DNA from 3 places in the Methylobacterium sp. A54F genome. Region 2 is predicted to be linked to each of the others. Evidence: riboswitches for the same ligand, from Rfam matches in the RefSeq annotation. Region 2 holds a riboswitch; each other region holds the start of a gene.
The links. A riboswitch is a leader RNA that binds a small molecule or an ion and turns the genes downstream of it on or off. The one in region 2 is predicted to bind cobalamin.
Positions count from the first base shown of each region.

Region 1: linked by a shared signal. The riboswitch ahead of ACLBXP_RS03495 (CbtB domain-containing protein) and the one ahead of ACLBXP_RS06920 (TonB-dependent receptor plug domain-containing protein) in region 2 are both predicted to bind cobalamin.
Region 3: linked by a shared signal. The riboswitch ahead of ACLBXP_RS01705 (TonB-dependent receptor) and the one ahead of ACLBXP_RS06920 (TonB-dependent receptor plug domain-containing protein) in region 2 are both predicted to bind cobalamin.

Region 1 covers NZ_JBKFBF010000001.1:690,542-697,336, forward strand. Annotated here, with positions in the region: gene ACLBXP_RS03475 (Uma2 family endonuclease) at 1-455, opposite strand, end outside; gene cobW (cobalamin biosynthesis protein CobW) at 497-1,531, opposite strand; gene ACLBXP_RS03485 (DUF1636 family protein) at 1,539-1,904, opposite strand; gene ACLBXP_RS03490 (CbtA family protein) at 1,921-2,655, opposite strand; gene ACLBXP_RS03495 (CbtB domain-containing protein) at 2,696-2,878, opposite strand; cobalamin riboswitch at 2,920-3,110, opposite strand; gene cobU (bifunctional adenosylcobinamide kinase/adenosylcobinamide-phosphate guanylyltransferase) at 3,241-3,774, shown strand; gene cobO (cob(I)yrinic acid a,c-diamide adenosyltransferase) at 3,771-4,373, shown strand; gene ACLBXP_RS03510 (cobyric acid synthase) at 4,415-5,860, shown strand; gene ACLBXP_RS03515 (hypothetical protein) at 6,356-6,795, shown strand, end outside.
Region 2 covers NZ_JBKFBF010000003.1:131,960-138,754, forward strand. Annotated here, with positions in the region: gene ACLBXP_RS06910 (FecCD family ABC transporter permease) at 1-121, opposite strand, end outside; gene ACLBXP_RS06915 (ABC transporter substrate-binding protein) at 118-963, opposite strand; gene ACLBXP_RS06920 (TonB-dependent receptor plug domain-containing protein) at 971-2,938, opposite strand; cobalamin riboswitch at 3,062-3,258, opposite strand; cobalamin riboswitch at 3,465-3,672, shown strand; gene ACLBXP_RS06925 (TonB-dependent siderophore receptor) at 3,781-6,006, shown strand; gene ACLBXP_RS06930 (ABC transporter substrate-binding protein) at 6,033-6,795, shown strand, end outside.
Region 3 covers NZ_JBKFBF010000001.1:342,472-349,266, forward strand. Annotated here, with positions in the region: gene ACLBXP_RS01690 (alpha-ketoglutarate-dependent dioxygenase AlkB) at 1-135, opposite strand, end outside; gene ACLBXP_RS01695 (2,3-bisphosphoglycerate-dependent phosphoglycerate mutase) at 153-788, opposite strand; gene dapB (4-hydroxy-tetrahydrodipicolinate reductase) at 894-1,688, opposite strand; gene ACLBXP_RS01705 (TonB-dependent receptor) at 2,011-4,149, opposite strand; cobalamin riboswitch at 4,261-4,453, opposite strand; gene ACLBXP_RS01710 (hypothetical protein) at 4,541-5,863, opposite strand; gene ACLBXP_RS01715 (DUF3775 domain-containing protein) at 6,215-6,613, shown strand; gene ACLBXP_RS01720 (FAD-binding oxidoreductase) at 6,631-6,795, opposite strand, start outside.

The DNA of each region.
Region 1 (6,795 bases), on a different contig from region 2:
CGGTCGGGCGCGCGGGTCCACAGCCGCACTTCGGCGGCGTTCGGTTCCACCAGAAGGATCGCCGCGAGACTGTCGACGGCCCGGTACTCGGCGAACTTCTCGAAGGCGTCGAAATCGCGGGTGCTCGGCGACAGCACCTCCACGACGATGCGGGGCTCCGCGGCCTTGAGCGCATTCGGGTCGCGCGGGCCGCAATCCACGCCGACATCCGGGCGGCGGATCTGGCCGGGCAGCGTCTCAAGGCTTCCATTCCCCGTGAAGGGCCGGCAGCCGCTGCCGCGCAGGCGGACGTGCAGGGCCGCCACGAGATTGACCACGATGTCGTCGTGGACGTTTCGGGCGCCCGCCATCAGACGCACCGGCACGCCGCCCACGAGTTCGTAGCGGTCCGCCTGGCGCTCCTGCCAGGCGAAGAACGCGGCGACGCTCATCGGTTGCGGGCTGCGCTCCAGCATGTCCCGGGTTCCTCTCGGCCGGCAGTGTAGCCCGGCGCCCGCTACCCGGCGAGCGCCGCCGCGACGGCGTCGCGGTCGAAGCCCTTGAGGCCGATCACCACCAGGCGGCCGTCGCGCGTCTCGCCCGCGCGCCAGGGCCGGTCGAAATGATGCGCGATGCGGGCGCCGACGCCCTGCACGACGAGGCGCATCGGCTTGCCCTCGACCTCCGCGAACCCCTTGATGCGCAGGACGCCCGGCGTCTCGGCGGCCTTCGCGACGCGGGCCGCGAGGTCCCCCGGGGTACCCGCCGGGCGCACCGGCAGCGCCACGGTCTCGAAGTCGTCGTGGTCGTGGTCCTCCCCGTCGCCGTGGTGGGAGGGGCGGGCGTCGAGGTCGTCCTCGGCCGCCGCGCCGAGGCCCAGCATCACCCGCGGGTCGATCTCGCCGTGGGCGGTCTCGATCACCTTCACGGCGCGGGGCAGCTGACGCTCCACCTCCGCGCGCACCCGCTCGCGCTCGCCCGCCTCCAGGAGGTCGGCCTTGTTGAGCACCACGAGGTCGGCGCAGAGGAGCTGATCCTCGAACACCTCCTCGAGGGGGTTGTCGTGGTCCACGCTCCGGTCGCCGGCGCGCTGCGCGGCGAGCGCCGCCGGATCCTCCGCGAAGGCGCCGGAGGCCACCGCCGGGCCGTCCACCACCGCCACGACGCCGTCGACGGTGACGCGGGAGCGGATCTCGGGCCACTGGAAGGCCTGCACCAGGGGCTTGGGCAGGGCGAGGCCGGAGGTCTCGATCAGGATGTGCTCGGGGGGCTCGGCGCGGCCGAGGAGCTGGTTCAGCGCCGGCACGAAGTCGTCCGCGACGGTGCAGCAGATGCAGCCGTTCGGCAGTTCGACGATCGCGTCCTCGGTGCAGCCCTCGACGCCGCAGGCGGCCAGGAAGGAGCCGTCGAAGCCGACATCACCGAACTCGTTGACCAGGATGGCGAGGCGCCGGCCCTGCGCCCGCTCCATCACGTGGCGCACGAGGGTCGTCTTGCCGGCCCCGAGGAAGCCGGTGACGATGGTGCAGGGGATCTTCTGGACGATGCTCATCGGGGCCTCACGCCGCGCTCGGCGGGAACGGGGGGATGCGGGCGATCACGCCCTTGCGGAACGCCTCGGGCCGCGCCCGCCAGGGGACGAGGCCGTCCGCCGTCTCGCCGTAGAGCCGGAGGCCGTCGAGGATGGTGCGGGCGGAGGCCTCGGCGTCGAGGTCGCCGTAGACGTAGGTCCAGCGGTCGGCGCTCGCCACCGCGACCGTGCAGGGCCGCTTGCAGACGGAGAGGCACGCGACGGGCTCAATCCGCACCCCGTCCACCGGCGCCGCGGCCTGGGCGGCTTCGAGCGCCGCGAGGAGGCGCGCCCCCGCGCGGGGGCCCTCGTCGTCCCCCTCCGCCCGGCAGGTGGTGCAGACGTAGAGGACCATCGGTGGGGACGGCGCCTCAGCCACGGGATGCGGCCCCGCGGCCGAAGACCTGCCAGGTCCAGCCGAAGGCGAGCCCGATCGCCGCCCAGAACACGAAGCTCACGGCGAGCGAGCGCGCCGCGAACTGCGCGGCGAGGCCGGCCGGCAGGGCGGTGGGCGTCGCGGCCACCTCCGGCGCGCCCGCGACGTGGGGCGCCGCGATCAGGACGAGGCCGCCCGCGATGGCGACGGCGGAGCGCCGGATCGCGATGAGGTAGAGCCCCATGGCGGTGGCGGCGGCGGTCATCACCCACCAGGCCTGCCGCACGGCGAGCGGCGCCGCCTCGCTGCCGGGCAGTTCCGGCGGCAGGCCCAGCGCCGGGGCGAGCGCGACCGCGAGGAAGCCCGCCACCGCGAAGCCCAGCGCCCGCTCAGGGGTCGGCTCCCGCCTGCAGGCGAGCATCACGGCGCCGAGGAGCAGCGCGTAGCCGACGCCGCCGACGAGGGTCGCGAGGCCGGTGAAGATCATGCGGGGCAGGCCCGGGCCGGGCTGCCACGCGGGCGGGGCGCCGTGCCCGTCGCCGTGGGCCTCCGCGTGGACGGGCACGACCAGGCGGGCGGGCGCCGCGAGGGCCGCGTGGGCCTCGGCGGGCGCCTCGTAGCGCTCGGCCGCGATGATTAGCGGCGAGGTGAGGCCGATCTGGAGGCCCGTCGCGACGACGGCCGCGAGGAAGCCGGCGGCGAGCGCCGCCGACAGGAGCCGGATGAGCATGACGGTCTTTTGGGCTGACGTGCGGGCTGACGGTGCGGCGTCAGTGGCAGGGGAAGTTCTGCGTGTGCCGGAAGTCGTGGGCCGCGTTGTGGAGCGCGGCGGCCGGGGCGAAGCCCGCCATGAACACGAGGCCGAGGCCCAGGAAGGCGGCGACCGCGATCGCGGCGAAGCCCTCGTTGGCGCGGGAGCCGGACTGGACGAGGGTCTGGGTGCTGGTCGACATGGGCACTGCGGTCTCCGGCCGCCCCACCGGCGGCGTTCGAGGGTCACGTTCGGGGGACGGCAGGTCTCCTGGCTCGCGGTTCGTCGCGCCTGCCGCCTTCCCGGGTTGGCCGGTGGCTGATGGCAGGAACTCGCCGCTTACAGTTGCGGGGGCAGCCGCGGAATCGGAGTCGCCTCCTCACCGCATTCCCTTTTCACCCCGTCGCCGGGGCACCGTCGGTCGCGTGTTCTAACGCACGGCCGGGCCCGGCACAACGCGCCCCGGCCAATTGAATTCCGAATCCGGACGAGAATCCCGCGCCGGGCCCGCAAAACCCGCCCGCGCGCTTTGACCTCGGCGCGGCTTCGGGCGAAGGAGGCGCCATGCGGCAGGCTCCTCCCCGGTTGACCCTGGTGCTCGGCGGCGCGCGCTCGGGCAAGAGCGCGTACGCGGAGGCCCTGATCGAGCGCGCGCCCGCGCCCTGGCTCTACCTCGCCACCGCCGAGATCTGGGACGACGAGATGGCCGAGCGCGTCCGCCTCCACCGGGAGCGGCGCCGCGCCGGCTGGGAGACCCGGGACGTGCCGCGCGACCTCGCGGGGGCGCTCGCCGCCGCCCCGGGCCCCGTGCTGGTCGATTGCCTCACCCTCTGGCTCACCAACGTGATGCTCGCCGAGGGCGACGTTCCGGCCGAGACCGAGGCGCTCTGTGCGGCCTGCCGGGTCGCGCGGGGGCCGGTCGTGCTCGTCTCGAACGAGGTCGGCCTCGGCATCGTGCCCGAGAACGCGCTGGCGCGCCGCTTCCGCGACGCGGCCGGGCGCCTGCACCAGCGCCTCGCCGCGGAAGCCGACCGGGTCGTCCTCACCGTGGCCGGCCTGCCGCTGACCGTGAAACCCTCGCCCGAGGAGAGCCCATGACCGACGACCTCGCCCGCCATCGGGAGAAGATGGAGAAGCGCAAGGCGGTGCAGGACGCGGAGGTCGCCTCGAAGACCATCGAGAAGGGCCTCCTCATCGTCAACACCGGCCCGGGCAAGGGCAAGACCACGGCGGCCCTCGGCCTCGCGGTGCGGGCGCTCGGCCGCGGCTGGCGGGTCGGCATCGTGCAGTTCATCAAGGGCGCCTGGGACACCGGCGAGAAGCACGCCCTGAAGGCCTTCGGCGACCAGGTCTCCTGGCACACCCTGGGAGAGGGCTTCACCTGGGAGACGCAGGACAAGGCCCGCGACATCGCCGCCGCCGTCAACGCCTGGGAGACCGCGGTGGCGCTGATGGCCGACCCGACGATCCGCCTCCTCGTCCTCGACGAGATGAACATCGCGCTACGCTACGACTACCTCGATCTCGACGCGGTGGTGGCGACCCTGCGGGCCCGCCGGCCGGACCTGCACGTCGTCGTGACGGGCCGCAACGCCAAGCCGGCCCTGATCGAGGCCGCCGACCTCGTCACCGAGATGGGGAGCGTGAAGCACCACTTCGCGGCGGGCGTGAAGGCGCAGGAGGGGATCGAGTTTTGAGCGGTCCGGTGCCGGGCGGAAGCCGCACGACCCACGCCCTGATGATCCAGGGCACCGGCTCGGATGTCGGCAAGTCGCTGATCGTCGCGGGGCTCGCCCGGGCCTTCGCGCGGCGCGGCCTGCGGGTGCGGCCGTTCAAGCCGCAGAACATGTCGAACAACGCCGCCGTCACGGCGGATGGCGGGGAGATCGGGCGGGCGCAGGCGCTGCAGGCGCGGGCGGCCGGGGTGGCGCCGTCCGTCCACATGAACCCGGTCCTGCTCAAGCCCCAGAGCGAGGTGGGCAGCCAGGTCGTCGTCCAGGGCCGCATGGTCGCAACCGTGAAGGCCCGCGACTACCAGGCCTGGAAGCCGCGCCTCCTCGACGCCGTGCTCGACAGCTTCTCGCGGCTGCGCGCCGAGGCCGACCTCGTGCTGGTGGAGGGGGCGGGCTCGGCCTCCGAGGTGAACCTGCGCCGGGGCGACATCGCCAACATGGGCTTCGCCCGCGCGACCGGAACGCCCGTGGTGCTCGTCGGCGACATCGACCGCGGCGGCGTCATCGCGAGCCTCGTCGGCACCAAGGCCGTGATCGACCCGGAAGACGCCGCAATGATCCGTGGCTTCATCGTCAACCGCTTCCGCGGCGACCCGAGCCTGTTCGCCGACGGCATGGCGCTGATCGCGGCCCGGACCGGCTGGGCGAGCCTCGGCCTCGTGCCGCACTTTCCCGGGGCGGCCCGCCTGCCGGCCGAGGACGTCCTCGGGCTCGCGGGCTCGGAGCCGGGTGGGGCCGCGGCGAAGACGATCGCCGTGCCGGTGCTGCCGCGGATCGCCAACTTCGACGACCTCGACCCCCTGCGGGCCGAGCCCGGCCTCGCCGTGGTGCTGGTGCGCCCCGGAACGCCGCTTCCGGGCGATGCCGCCCTGGTGCTGCTGCCGGGCTCGAAGACCACCCTCGACGACCTCGATGCCTTCCGGGCGGAGGGCTGGGACATCGACCTCGCCGCCCACCTGCGCCGGGGCGGGCGGGTGCTCGGCCTCTGCGGCGGCTACCAGATGCTCGGGCGGACCCTGAGCGACCCGCACGGCATCGAGGGAACGCCCCGCACCGTGCCGGGCCTCGGCCTCCTCGACGTCGAGACCGTCATGACGCCGGAGAAGCGCCTGGAGGCGGTGACCGGAACCAGCCTGGCGGACGGCGTGCCCTTCTCGGGCTACGAGATGCACATCGGCGAGACGACCGGCCCCGATGCCGCCCGCCCCCTGATCCGCCTCGCGGATGGGCGCACGGACGGGGCCGTCTCGGCGGACGGGCGCGTCGCCGGCACCTACGCGCACGGCCTGTTCGCCGACGACCGCCAGCGCGCCGCCTGGCTCGCCCGCCTCGGCGCCGCGGGCAGCGACCTCGCCTACGAGGCCGGGGTCGAGGCGGCGCTCGACGGCCTCGCCCGCCACATCGAGGCGCACGTCGATTGCGACCACCTGCTCGCGCTCGCCCGGGGGTAGCGATCCTGGGCGGGCGTCGACTCAGCCTTATGGAGCAAATGCACCAAATGCCATCGTCGGTGATGGTTAACATCAACGTATGAGTCGCGAAAATGAAGCCGCGTCGGCTATCATTGCTGGTCTGTCAGACGGGCGCCACCCCAGATGCGCCGCGGAGCCTGCTACGGACCGCACAGGCGCGATTGAGATCAGGGTGCGATATATCGCCGCTGCAAAATATTTTTCGAATCTGTGGATAAGTCCTCTTGACACACAATATGTCGTATCAAGGCGCAGTCGCTATACTACATGTTGGAATTAACTTGTTTTGAACTTCGACTCCCGACCCGCTATTGCTAATTGTGACGATGGGCGGCGGGTGATTCAGACACCATCTCGCTCATCATGGAAGGGGTTGACATCAGGAAAGCGGCCTTTCGGACGCGCAGCTACGAAAAAATCTGTGGATATTAGTTCGTCGCTAACCGCTCAACGGTCAAGCTTAGGGAGGGTCGGATGGATAACATGACGCTAGACGACTACCGTAAGCTCGTCGAGCAGGTGATGCGTGAAACTATGTCCTCTGGTAATGAGGCGGTTCCACGAGTGTTCACGAATGTAGGTACTGAGCACGCCAAAGTGGTGATCTCCACAATGTTGGACTATGCCCAGCAAGGCTTGTATGCGTACTCCGATAAGCTCAGCGCAGAAGTTTGGCTACCAGAAAAGATAATTGGTTTTCTGAACAGGGCGCCATCAGCGGATATTTGTGTCATTGTAGACAAGGTCGATGCTCTGAACGATGCAGAGTCAGCGCTGTTCTACCTGCAAGAGCAGGTTGCGAGCGGTCGGATAAAGGTTCGATTCACCGGATATTCTAAAATGCCATCCCATATCTGTGTTACGGACGAGCGGCATATCCGGATCGAAAGTGATGCGAGCTCGCGAAAAGCCAC
Region 2 (6,795 bases):
CCGAGGCGAGCGTCAGGGCGAAGACGGCGAGGCCGAGGACGCTGACGACGACCCGGCGGGCGCTCGGCGTGCCGAGCCGCCGCGAGGCAGGCTGGGCGAGGCCCGTGAGAGGCGCATTCATGGCCGGGGCGCCCGCGCGTTCGCGGCCGCCGCCAGCCGCGCCACGACCTCGGCGACCTGGGGGCCCGGGCATGTCCAGTAGCGGTTCGGGATCGCGACAGTCCGGTGTTCCCGCGCGAGCGCCCGGAAGACGGGATGGTGCAGGAGCGTGTCGGCGAGGGAAGGGGCTCCCGGCGCAGCCTCGTCGACCACGATCAGGTCCGCGTCCGCCATCGCCGCGGCTTCGAGCGGCACCTGCCCGAACCGGTCGCGTCCGATCTCGGCCGCGACGTTGACGAGGCCGGCGGCACGGATGAGGGCGTCGCCGAGGCCGCCGGGCGCGACCGTGAAGGCGTTCGGGCGCATGACGAGGGCCCGCAACGGGCGGATGGCCGGCGTGACGGATGCGAGCCTGGCGTCGAGGTCCGCGACCAGCGCCTCGCCCCGCTCGGGATGGCCGAGCGCCTCCGCGACCTGCCGGATCTGCCCGCGCACGCCGTCGAGATCGGCCGGCACGCCGAGTTCGAGCACCGGCGAGCCGACGCGCTTGAGCATGCCGACGGTGGCGCGCGTCGTGAAGGCGCCCGCGATGACGAGGTCCGGCCGGAGCGCGACGACCTCCTCGGTGAGGCCGCGGGTGACCGGCAGGCCGGCGGCCTCGGCTGCGACCGTCGATCCGCGCGGGTCCCGGGCGAGGTAGGTCACCGCCAGAACCTGGTCGCGGTCGGCCAGCCGCAGGACGAGCTCGTCCGCGCACAGGTTCATCGAGACCACGCGCACGGGCGTCTCAGCCGTGCCGGCGGCGCGGGCCGCGGGCATGGTTGCGAGGACGGCCGAGAGCGCGCATGCGGCCCGGAACGGCATCGTCACCTCAGAACGTGGTCAGGCGCACGCCGCCGTAGACGGCGAGGCCGGGTCCCAGGAACCCGGTCGGGTTCTGGTAGCGCTGGTCGAACAGGTTATCGATGCGCGCGAACAGCGTCGTCGTCTCCGACACGGCGTAGCTGGCCGAGAGATTGACCAGCGTGAAGCCCGGGTTCTTCAGGCGCGGAACGGAAAAATCGCGATTCCCGTCGACGAAGGAGCCGATGGAGATCAGCGTGCCGGTGAGCGTCAGGTTCGGCAGGGGCGTCCAGATGCCGGTGAGGCTGACCTTGTGGCGGGGACGCCGGAGCAGCTCCTGGTTGGCGACCTCGTCCTTCGTCACCGTGTTGGTGTAGTCGACCCGGGCGCTGAGGGTGTCGGTGAGCTTGAGCGAGACGAAGCTCTCCGCGCCGTAGGCGACCGCCCGGCCGACATTCACGCTGGTCGAGAAGGTCGGGAAGAAGGCCGTCTGGATCAGGTTGCGGAAGTCGGTCTCGAAATAGGTCGCGCCGACGAGCACCCGGTCGCCGAGCGGCTGCTCGAGGCCGGCATCGAAGCCGAAGCTCTCCTCGGGGCGCAGGTTCGGGTTCCCGAAGAAGCGGAAGTCCGGGAAGTCCTGGTAGAGCTGGCTCAGGGTCGGCGGCTTGAAGCCGGTGCCGACGCTGCCCTTCAGGCGCGTGTCGGTGCCCGGAAGGATGTAGCTCGGCGCGACCCGGAAGGTGGTGGCGCCCCCGAACTGGTCGTTCGCGTCGTGCCGGATGTTGGCCACGAGGAAGGCGCGGTCGGTGAGGGCGGACTGGAATTCGGCGAAGCCGCCGGTGTTGCCGTTCCGGCGGTTCAGCCCGGTCGTATCGATGCGCTCGTCCTCGCGTTGCGCCCCGAACAGCAGCAGGTTGCCCGGCGCGAGCTGCACGTCGCCGCGGTAGTCGAAGCGGGTGCGCTCGCCGAAGGAGGTCGTCGGCGTGGGCGGCGACAAGGGATCGAGGGGGCCGGCGCTCAGGCGGTCGAAGCTGGCGTAGTTCGCCCCGAACACGTTGTGGAAACCCGGCACCGGCGTCCATTCGGCCTCGCCGCGCATGAGGAGCTGCTGCTGGTCCGCGAGATTGCGGTACGGAGTCGGCAGGAAGGGGAAGCCGGCATCCGCCTGGTCGAGATAGGCGCTGTCGGAGAAGCGCAGCACGTAGTTCAGGCGGAACGTGTCGGTGAGTTGCGCGCCGAGCTTGGTCGAGACGGTCTTGATGTCCGTGAAGGCGGTCCGGAGCGGGACGCCGGCCGGCAGGAGTTCGAAGGGCGTCACCGGCAGCGCGGCCTGGCGCAGGTGCTGGACGCTGACCGAGTAGTCGAAGATGCCGTCCGAGCCGGAGATGCGGCCGCCCTGGTTGGCGGTGCCGTAGGAGCCGCCCTCGGCGAAGGCGGTGGCCCGGGCCGGGCCCTCGCCGCGCTTGGTCACGAAGGAGATCACGCCGCCGATGGCGTCCGCGCCGTAGAGGCCGCTCTGGGGCCCGCGCAACACCTCGATGCGCGAGAGGTCCTCGGTCAGGAGCTGGCTGAAGTCGAAGGCGCGGTTCGGGGTCGAGGGATCGTTGACGTCGATGCCGTCGATCTGGACCTTCACGTGGTTCGAGTTGGTGCCACGGATGAAGACCGAGGTCTGGCCGCCCGCGCCGCCGGTTCGGACCACGTTGAGGCCGGGCACCTGCTGCAGGGCGTCCGGCACCGTGCGGACCTGCTGGGCCTGGATGAGGTCGGAGGTCAGCACGGTGACGCTGGAGCCCGTCTGGCTGACCGGCGTCGGCACGCCGGTGGCCGAGACCGAGATCTCGGACAGCGAGACGGCGGCCTGCGCGCCGCGCGGCACGTCCGCGAAGGGCGCGGCGACCTGCTGGGCATGGGCCAGGGGCGTGGCGAGCAGGGCCGGGCCGGCGCAGGACAGCGCCAGCACGCTCCGGAGAGCGGAACGAAGGGGATGGGACACGGGAGGCGGGCCTCGGGCGACGGCAGTGGCACGTCACCGCGAACGAGGCCTCGGCGATCCGCCTCCTCGCAGGAATGGCGGTGCTTCGACACCCGCCAGGACACCCCGCCCGACGCGTTTCGCGTGTGACCACGACTGACGGCAGGTCTCCTGGCTCGCGGGTCGCTGCCCTCTCACCGTCTTCCCGGGCGAGGCTGCCCAGTGACATGGTGGCGGAAGGCTCGCCGCTCACAGTTGCGGGGGCAGCCGCGGCATCGGGCTTGCGCCCTCACCGCGTTCCCTTTTGATCCCCGAGGGGAACCGTCACGGGCATCCTAGCAAGCTTCCGACCGCAGTCCGTCGCGGCCGGGCAACACACGACGACAACCTGCGCTCGACATCCGGGCGGCGATGGTCCGACGCATGAACAGGGCCCGGCAGACGAAGGATCTCCCTGGTCGCCGGAACAGGATCGGACAGACCCGAAGTCGGGCGCGTCAGGTGGCGTAGCCGCGCTCGGCAGGTTGACTCCCGTACCGGCAGGACCGATGAGGGATACCGTCAAGGTTCTCACGGTCCCGTGATCGTGAGCTAAGAGGGAATCCGGTGAGCCCGCGAGGGCGAGACCGGAGCTGCCCCCGCAACTGTGAGCGGCGAACCGCTGCCGAGAACGACCACTGGTGCCCTGCACCGGGAAGGTCAGGCAGAGGTGACGACCCGCGAGCCAGGAGACCTGCCTTGGCGATGGTTTTCGTTTCTCGGGCGGGGTGTCCGAAGGGAACGCATGGCCGTGGCAGGCGCCGACCGCCCGCTCCCGCGCACGCGTGCCTGGAACTGCCCTTGTCCGGTCAGGGGCTCGCGCGATGCCGCACAGGTCAGGTTTCACGCACGCGGGATCATCCCGATTCGGTGGCCGATTCGCTGGCAGGACAGGCCGTGCCGCCGCATCCGGCCCCAGCCGAGAACGGACGCGGTCGTGCGCGGTCGCCCTGGCAACGCTCCTCGCCGTCGGCCTCGATCCCGTCGCCGCCTCCGCGCAACTGGCCGCCGACGCGAACCAGGAGGTGCGGTTGGACGAGCTCACGGTCCAGGGGAACGGCGGGCCGCGCCTCGCCGTGGACGGCTATCTCGCGAAGCAGAGCGTCAGCGCGACCCGCACGGATACCCCCTTGCGCGAGGTTCCTCAGACCGTCGTCGTCGTCCCGAACCAGGTGCTCGAAGACGCCGCCGCGACCCGGATCGACACCGCCCTCGATCTCGCCGGCGTCGGGCGGGCCAACAACTTCGCGGGCCTCGGGCTCTCGGAGTTCACCATCCGCGGCTTCGCCACGGGCGAGTACTATCGCAACGGCTTCCCGATCAACCGCGGCTACCCGAATTCGCCGGACATCGCCTCGATCGAGCGCATCGAGGTGCTGAAGGGCCCGTCCGCCTTCCTCTACGGCCGGGGCGACCCGGGCGGCACCTTTAACATCGTCTCGAAGCAGCCGCTGGCCGAGCGCTCCTTCGCCATCGGCACGCAGTACGGCAGCTTCAACACGAAGCGCAGCACCTTCGACGCGACGGGCGCCGTCAGCGCGGACGGAACGGTGCTGGCCCGCGTCACCGGCGCGGTCGAGGACAACGGCAGCTTTCGCGACTTCGTGAGCAGCGACCGCTACTACCTCGCCCCCGCCATCGCCTGGCGCCCCACGGTGGACACCACGATCACGCTCGAAGGCGAGCTGATCAGCGCCGGGCAGATCTTCGACCGCGGCATCGTGCCGTTCCGCGGCAACGTCCTGGCCGTGCCGCGCTCCCGCTACATCGGCGAACCCGGCCTCGCGCCGTTCCGCAACGACAATGCGCTCGGCCAGTTGCGCATCGAGCACCGGTTCGATCCCGACTGGGTGCTGACCGCCGGCACGCAGGTGCTGGGCGGCAACATCGCGGGCGACGCCGTGCAGACGGTCGGCGTCCTCGGCGACGGGCGCACCCTCCGGCGCACCCTCGACCACCGGGAACTCACGTGGTCGGACGTGGACGTGCAGGTCAACCTCGCGGGCAAGTTCGAGACCGGCCCGTTCCGGCACACCCTGCTGCTGGGGCTCGAATACGACAGCTATCGCTACCGGGAGGTGATCACGCGCTCGAACTCGACCACCAACCCGTTCTTCCTCGACCTGCTCAACCCCCGCTACGGCCAGGCCCTGCCGCCGCTCACCGTGCCGGGCAGCAACCTCCTGGAGAACACGCAGAGCTACGCGGGCTACGTGCAGGACCAGATCGACATCACGCCGCGCCTGCACGCCCTGCTCGGGGTGCGCGTCGAGGATATCGGCCTGATCTCGACCTCCTACATCAACAACACCACGACGCGCCTCCAGGGCACGGCCGCGACGCCGCGCTTCGGGCTCGTCTACGACCTGCTCGACTGGGTCTCCGTCTACGGGAACTATTCGCGCTCGTTCCGGCCGAACAGCGGCACCGACCGCAACTTCCGGCCCTTCGCCTTCCAGGAAGGCGAGGGCTACGAGGTCGGTGCGAAGGTCGACCTGCTCGACGGTCGTCTCAGCGCCACCGCCGCCCTGTTCGAGATCACCCGCACGAACGTCCTCACGGCAGATCCGGTGGATCAGAACTTCAGCGTCGCGGCGGGCGAGATCCGCAGCCGCGGCTTCGACCTGAGCGTCGCGGGCTTCCTCGCACCGGGCTGGCGGGTCATCGGGACCTACACCCACGTCGATGCCGCCGTGACCCGCGACAACACCATCCCGATCGGCTCGCGCGTCGCGAACATCCCCGAGAACGCCCTCGCGTTCCAGAGCGTCTACGAGTTCCAGTGCGGTGAACTGAGGGGCCTCGGCCTCGGCGGCGGCGTAACCTTCGTCGGCCGCCGCGCGGCGGGCACGGCGGTCTCGACCTTCGACCTGCCGCAATACGCGACCGTCAACCTGATCTCCTACTACCGGATCACGCCGGACGTGCGGGTCTACCTGAACGTCGATAACCTCTTCGACGAGGTCTACTACGACCGCGGCTTCAGCAACCGCTACGCGACGCCCGGCGCGCCGCGCCTGATCACCGGCGGCGTCGCCGCCCGCTTCTGATGCCCGCCCCCGGAGCCCCGATCCGCATGACGCTCGTGCCCCGGCGACGCCGCGCCGTCCTCCGCGGCCTGCTTCGCCTCGCCGGCCTCCTCGCACTCGCCACCGCTCCCGCGGCCGCCGAGGATCGGAGCGGGCCCGAGCGTGCGCTCACCGTCGTCGGCCCCTGGGAGGTCGGCGGCCTCGATCCCGCGAGCAACGGGCACGCCTTCACCCGCCTGCAGGTCGCCGAGACCCTGGTCGGCGTCGATGCGGCGGGCGCCCCGGCGCCCGGCCTCGCCACCGGATGGGCGGTCGCGCCGGACGGCCTCACCTGGCGCTTTCCCGTGCGTTCGGGCGTCAGATTCCACGACGGCTCGCCCCTGACCGCGGAGGTCGCCGCCGAGAGCCTGCGGCGCGCCCGGGCGAATGTCGGTCCGCTCTCGCGCGTCCCCATTGCGGCGATCTCGGCCGAGGAGGAGGCCGTCGTCGTCGTGCTGCAGCGGCCCTTCGCGCTGCTGCCGGCCTTCCTGGCGAACCACACCACGATCATCCTGGCGCCGGCCTCCTACGACCCGGGCGGGCGGGTCGTCCGGGTCGTCGGCACCGGCCCCTACCGTGCCGCCACGGTCGCCCCGCCGCTGCGGATTGAGCTGGAGCGCTTCGACGGATGGTGGGGTGGACGACCCGCCATCGCGCGGGCGCGCTACCTCGCCGTCGGGCAGGGCGAGACCCGCGCCCTGATGGCCGAGAGCGGCGAGGCCGATGTCGTGGTCTCGATCCTTCCGATCTCGCTCGCGCGGCTTCGCCGCT
Region 3 (6,795 bases), on a different contig from region 2:
CCGCGGCATCCGGGGCGTGAATGGGGGGCTTGCGGCGAGCACGGCCTCCACCTCCGCGGCAAGCCGCGCCCGGGCCGCCGCGTCGAGGAAACCCGGATGGTGGATGAGGCCCGGCGCGAGCGCGACGCCCGCCATCCCTGCGGTCTCCCGCCTCAATCCTGGTCGATGTCGCGCTCCAGCACCGCCTTCATGGCCACCGTGGTGTCGGCCTTGAGGCGGTAGACCAGGGGCACGCCGGTGGCGATCTCGAGGCCCGCGATGGTGGTGGTGTTCATCCGGTCGAGCACCATCACGAGGGCGCGCAGCGAGTTGCCGTGGGCCGCCACGAGCACCCGGTCGCCCGCCATCACGCGGGGCAGGATGGTCTCGATGTAGTAGGGCAGGACCCGGGCGGCGGTGTCCTTCAGGCTCTCGCCCCCGGGGGGCGGCACGTCGTAGGAGCGGCGCCAGACGTGGATCTGCTCGGCGCCCCAGCGCTCGCGGGCATCGTCCTTGTTGAGCCCTGAGAGGTCGCCGTAGTCGCGCTCGTTGAGGGCCGCGGAGCGGACCACCTCGATATCCCCGATGTCCATCTCGCCGAGCATCAGCGCGCAGGTGCGCTGGGCGCGCTTCAGGTTCGAGGTGTAGGCAACGTCGAAGCCGTAGCCCTGCTCCTTCAGCCAGCGGCCGGCCTTGCGGGCCTCCTCGACGCCGAGGTCCGTCAGGTCCGGGTCGCGCCAGCCCGTGAACAGCTTCTTGAGGTTCCACTCGCTCTGGCCGTGGCGAGCGAGGACGAGCAGGCGCTCCATCGCGATGCGTTCCTTGGTCTGGCGTGCGCCCGCCCGGGCGGGCGGGGCGGGCAGGTTCGGATGCCTCGTAGCAGAGGCGCCCGGGGCGCTGAAGCTTGGGCGGAGTTACAGCCCGAGCACGTCTGTCATACCGTAGAGGCCGGGGGGCCTGGGATGCGCCCATTGGGCGGCCTTGACGGCACCGCGGGCGAAGATCCCGCGATCCTCGGCGTGGTGCGCGAGGGTGATGCGCTCGCCCGGCCCCGCGAAGACCACGCTGTGGTCGCCGACGACGCTGCCGCCCCGCAGCGTCGCGAAGCCGATGTCGCCGGGCCGGCGCGCCCCGGTATGGCCGTCGCGGGTGGAGACGCGCACCTCGGGCAGGCTTACCCCGCGCCCCTCCGCCGCCGCCTCGCCGAGGAGCAGCGCGGTGCCGGAGGGCGCATCGACCTTCATGCGGTGGTGCATCTCGACGATCTCGATGTCGAACTCCTCGCCGAGCGCCGCGGCCACCTTCTGCACGAGGCTCGCGAGCAGGTTCACGCCCAGCGACATGTTGCCCGAGCGCACGATGCGGGCGTGGAAGGCCGCGGCCCGGAGCCGGGCGAGGTCGTCCTCGGACAGGCCCGTGGTGCCGACGACGTGGACGATGCGGGCCTGCGCGGCGAGCTCGGCGAAGAACACGGTGGCGGCCGGCGTCGTGAAGTCGAGGACGCCCTCGGCCGCGGCGAAGACGGGCAGCGGATCGTCGGTGACGGCAACGCCCAGGGGGGCGATCCCCGCGAGCGTCCCGGCATCCTGCCCGAGGGCGGGCGAGCCCTCGCGCTCGATGGCGCCCGCCAGCGTGCAGCCGTTCTCGACCACCGCGCGGATCAGCATCCGCCCCATGCGCCCGTCGGCGCCGACCACCACGAGCCGCATCGATCGCTCTCCTTCGTGGCGCGGGGTACAGGCTCGGAGGAGGGCTGCCAAGTCGGCAGAAGTCGGCACCGGGGCTCCGGGTTCGGCTCGACGCCGGGCCACCGCCGCCCCGGTCCGCCCCCGCCGTCATTCCGGGACCGCGCAGCGGAGCCCGGAATCCAGACCCGCCGAGGCGGCAGGACGAGGCGGCGTCGGCGGGTCTGGATCCCGGGCTCGCCTGCGGCGCCCCGGGATGACGCCGTGCTGGTCACAAGGCGTCCCGCTGAGCCTCGGGCCTCGTTGACCCGGGTTCGGAGCCCTGAACGCGGCGCTGCCCCGCGGCTCAGAACCGGCCGGCGAGCGTCAGCCGCACGGCGGTCGGCTCGACGGGGTGGAAGTGCCGGTCCGCCACGCCCTCCGCGGGCTCGCCGGGCAGGCGGGACGCGTAGAAGTAGGTGATCTGGTCGGCCTTGGCGTTCGTCAGGTTCAGCACGTCGAGGGACAGGCTGACCCCGTTCTCGAAATTGTAGCCGACGCGCCCGTTCACGAGGGCGGTGGGGCGCGAGCGCACCGTGTTGTCCTCGATCAGGGGGCGCGGCCCGAAGTAGCGGAAGCGCAGGCTGCCGAACCAGCCGAGGCCTTCCCCGAAGGTGACGCCGGCCGAGGCGATGGTGGTCGGCGCATCCGGCACCCGGTTGCCCGCGGGGTCGTAGTCCGAGAAGCGGGCGTTGGTGATCGTCAGGTCGCCTTCGAGCCGCAGCCAGGGCGTCACCGCGTAGCGGTTCGTCCACTCGACGCCGAAGCGGCGGGTCGGGCGGCTCGGCTCGGTGGTGCCGGTGTCGCCCTGGAACAGGTTCTCGGAGGCGAAGTCGAGCCGGAACAGCGCGACGGCGGTCTCGAGCCCCGCGATGCTGCGGTTGCGGATGCCGACCTCGTAGCCCGTCGAGGGCACCAGGAAGGGCGAGCGGGCGATGTTGAAGAGCGGGCTCGCCGGGTCGACGGTGGCCACGACGCCGCGCACGTCGTTCGAGTGGAAGCCGCCGCCGTAGTTCACGTAGAATTCGGTGTCGAACCAGGGCCCCAGGACGAGCCCAAGCTTCGGGTTGACGATGCCGTCGCGGGCCCGGCCCGAATTGGCCGGCGTGTCGGAGCGGACGTCGGCGTAGTAGGCGTCCGCGCGGAAGCCGACGCTGGTGCGCAGCCAGTCGGTCCAGCGCAGCCGGTTCTCGTAGTAGAAGGCCGCGCTCGCCTCGAGCACCCGGTCGTCGAGGACGGTCGAGCGGTACTGACGCGCGGCGGTGTTGAACAGGCCGACGCGGATGTCGTCGGTGCGGGTCTGGAAGCCGATCTCGTTCTCCATGGGCAGGCCGAACAGGCTGCCCAGGACGGTGCGGGAGACCTCGCCCCCGCCGAGCACCCGGTTGTCCCGCTGGCGGAACTGGTCGCCGTTGACGGGGTCGTTCAGGAAATACGTGAAGTTGTTCCAGAGGTTCATGTCGTAGCGGATCACGTAGGCGCTCGCCCGGGTGATCCCGCCCGCATCCGACTGGCTCCAGCGGCCCGAGAGGGAGAAGCGCCCGGTGTTGCCACCATCCGTTGGGTCGAGGGTGCCGTAGCGGCCGAGGATGCCCTCCGCGACCGCGCGCTCGGGGATCTGGTTCGTCGCGTTCCACTTGGCCCAGTAGGCCATACCGGTGAGCGAGAAGCCGTCGGCCGCCGTGCCCTGGCTGTAGCGGACGACGCCGTTGAGCTTGGCCAGGCGATCCGGCACGGCCCAGGGGCCGTCGTAGGTCTGCGCCTCGCCGGCGACCAGCAGGGTGCCGGCGCCGAGCGGCATCGAGGCCATCGAGAGCGCCCGCTTGTAGCCGAAGGAGCCGAGCGTGGTGAGCGCCACGTTCCGGGCCAGCGTGTCGAGGTAGTCGATCCGCACGGAGCCCGCGGAGGCGAAGTCGCCGTCGCGGACGAAGTAGGGCCCCTTGTGGAACTCCACCGCGCCGACGAGCTCGGGGATCAGGAAGTTGATGTCGGCATAGCCCTGGGCATGGGCGTTCGTGCGCATGTTGACGGGCATGCCGTCGACGCTGATCGCGAGGTCGGTGCCGTGGTCGAGGTTGAACCCGCGCAGGAAGAACTGGTTGGCCTTCCCCTCGCCGGAGTGCTGCGTGACGATGAGGCCGGGCACCGCCTCCAGCACCTCGCCGGGGCGCGTCACCGGCCGGCTGTTGACCTCGGCGCCCGTGACGACGCCCGCGCTCGCGGCCTCCACCGTCCGCAGGGCGCCGCCGATCCCGGAGACGCCGCCGACGTAGCCGGCGCTGGCCGCCGGGAGGCCGCCCGCAGGCGCAGTCGCCGGGGCGGCGGTCTCGGTGGTCACCGAGATCTCGGAGAGGGTGGCCTCGGCCGCGGGCTGCGCGGCGGCAGGCGCGGAGAGGCCGGCCGCGCAGGCGAGCAGGGCGAGGCGTCGTCGGGCAGGGGGTGACACGCGGGGGGACCTCGGGCAACGGCTGTGGCACGTCACCGCGAACGAGGCCGGGCTGCCGCGGCGTGCGGACGGCTCGGCACCCGCCAGGACACCCCGCCCGGCGCGCATCGCGTGTGACCACGGCTGACGGCAGGTCTCCTGGCTCGCGGGTCGCGGCCCCTCATCGTCTTCCCAGGCGCAAGCCCAGTGACGTGCTGATGGGGGCTCGCCGCTCACAGTTGCGGGGGCAGCCGCGGAATCGGGGTCGCCCCCTCACCGCATTCCCTATTGATCCCTCACGGGAACCGTCGGGACGGAGGCTAGGCCGCCGGGCGCGGCGCGGTCAACGCGGGGCGCGGCGCCCGGCGCGAATCCCGGGGGAGCGCGGCAGACGGGCCACGGTCGGAGCCGTTCAGCGGCTCCCCACGGGGCGCACGCTCCAGGTCGCCCAGTAGATCGGGCGGCCGTAGAGGTTCGAGATGGTCGTGCCGTCGACGCGGGGCGCCGTGCGGTCGAGCCAGGTCAGGAAGCCGGCCTTCACCGAGTACAGGCCCGGCGTGTCGAGGTTGCCGTAGCGGTCGGTCATCCAGTAATGCGCCGCCCGGCCGTAGCGGCCGCCGCCGTCGCCGCCAGCGCGCAGGCCGAGATAGGTCGGCGAGCGCATCGCCGCCCGGGGCTCGGCGTACCAGGTGAGCCCCGCGATCGCGCCCACCGACAGGTCGGTGGTGTATTGCAGGCAGAGGTCCGAGATGGGGCCGCCCGGCGCGTTGGCGGGGCGGTTGCAGGTGTAGGACACGACCCAGCGGTCCATGCCCTTGGCCTTGCCCACCCGCACGAAGATGCCGGGCGGCAGCGGCTCGGCGATGGTCCGGGGCAGCGACCAGACCCGCTCGGCCGAGAGGTCGCGGCTGGTGCGCAGGTAGAGCGCCGTGCGCTGCTTGAGGGGCGCCTCGTTGCAATCCTCCGGCATCACGTCGGTGTAGAAGTAGTGGTAGGTCTGGTCGACGACGCTGATCGACCCTGAGAGGCCTTGCGTGGCGCCCGCCGCCCCGGGGCAGTTGCCGATGAGGGGGCGCCCGGCCTCGTCGAGCACGGCGGTCGGGCTCGGGTTCTCGGGCGCCTTGCTCTCGCGGCCCTTGCGCCGGCGCCGGTCGTCCTCCGCGTCGGGCGCCTCGCCGAAGGGGGCCCAGGCGATGCCGTAGCCCTCCGCGCCCCGGCTGCGGATCTCGTAATGCTCGAAGTCGTAGGTCCGGGCGAGGATCTGCACGCGCCGGTTGCCGGTGTCGCCCCCCGCCACCGCGAGCAGGAAGACGTAGGTGTAGGGGTCGCCCGCCCAGTCGCGGCCCGCCACCGCGATCGGGTTGCGGGGCGCCACGCCCTCGGCCTGCGGCTCGGGCGGCGCAGGCGGCGGCTCCTTGCGGCCCCGGCGCGTGCGGGCCGCCTGACGGCCGGCGGCCTGGGGCGGGGTGCGCTCCGCCTCCCAGAGCCGGGGCGCGCTCGGCGGCATCGTCACGGAGAGCTGCTCGGGCAGCCGCGCGGTCCGCACGGCGCCGCCGTCGCCGGGGTCGGTCGCCCGGCGCGGGGGGCAATCCTCCGCCTGGCGCCGGCCGCGCGGGGCCGCGATCGGCGCCTCGCCCTGGTAGATCACCTGGATCGGGCCGGGCGGCTGCGCGCTGCCGAGCCGCAGGAGCTGCACGGTGCGGGCGAACTCGCAGGGGCGGGGCGTGAAGAACACGCCCTCGGCCTCGGTCCCGTCGCGGCAGATCTCGAGGGCGCCGCCGCCCGTCAGGTAGCAGGCCGGCGTCGTGCCCTCGCCCGATTGCGCCCGGGCCGAGACCGGCAGGTCCGGCGTCAGCAGCGCCGCGGCGAGGAGCGCCGGCCCGCCGAGGCGCAGGGCCAGGGTGCCGGGGCGGGCGGGACGGGCGGGGGGAGGGGGGAACGGACGGACACGCCGTGGCAGTTAGCGCCCGCGCACCGATCCGCAAAGGTGTCGGGCTCTGCGCGCCTGCGCGGGGGCCGGCTGCCCACCGAACCGTCCGGCCCCTCGGGTGTTGTCGGTGCTCAAGCACCGTATCAGGAGCCGTTCATGGACATCGCCGTCGACAAGGTCACCGAGATCATCCTCCGCGTGCGGGCGATCGACGTGAAGGAGGGCCCGACGGACCCGGATTCCGGCTCGAACCCCATCGACGACGGCGCCACCGACGTCCTCGTCGGCGGCACCGACGACGCGACCGAGAGCGAGCTGCGCAGCATGATCGGCGGCCTCAACGACGACGAGCGCGCCAGCCTGCTGGCGCTCCTCTACGTCGGCCGCGGCGACATGGAGCCGGAGGAATGGTCGGATGCGGTGCGCTTCGCCCGCGAGCGCGAGGCGGCCGGCGAGGGCGCGATGCGCGAGATCCTCGGCACCCCGGATGCCGGCGACCTCCTCGACGAGGGCCTCGCCGCGCTGGGCATCACGCCGGACCTGCCGCAGGCCTGAGGCCGCGGGGCGCCCCCCTACAGCATCGCCCCGGCGTTCATCACGCCGTCGGGGTCGATGCCGCGCTTGACCGCGCCCATCAGCGCGCGCCGAGCCTCGTCGGTGTAGCGCACGAGCAGGTCGCGCTTGAAGCGGCCGATGCCGTACTCGGCGCTGAAGCTGCCGCCCAGCGCGATCGCCGC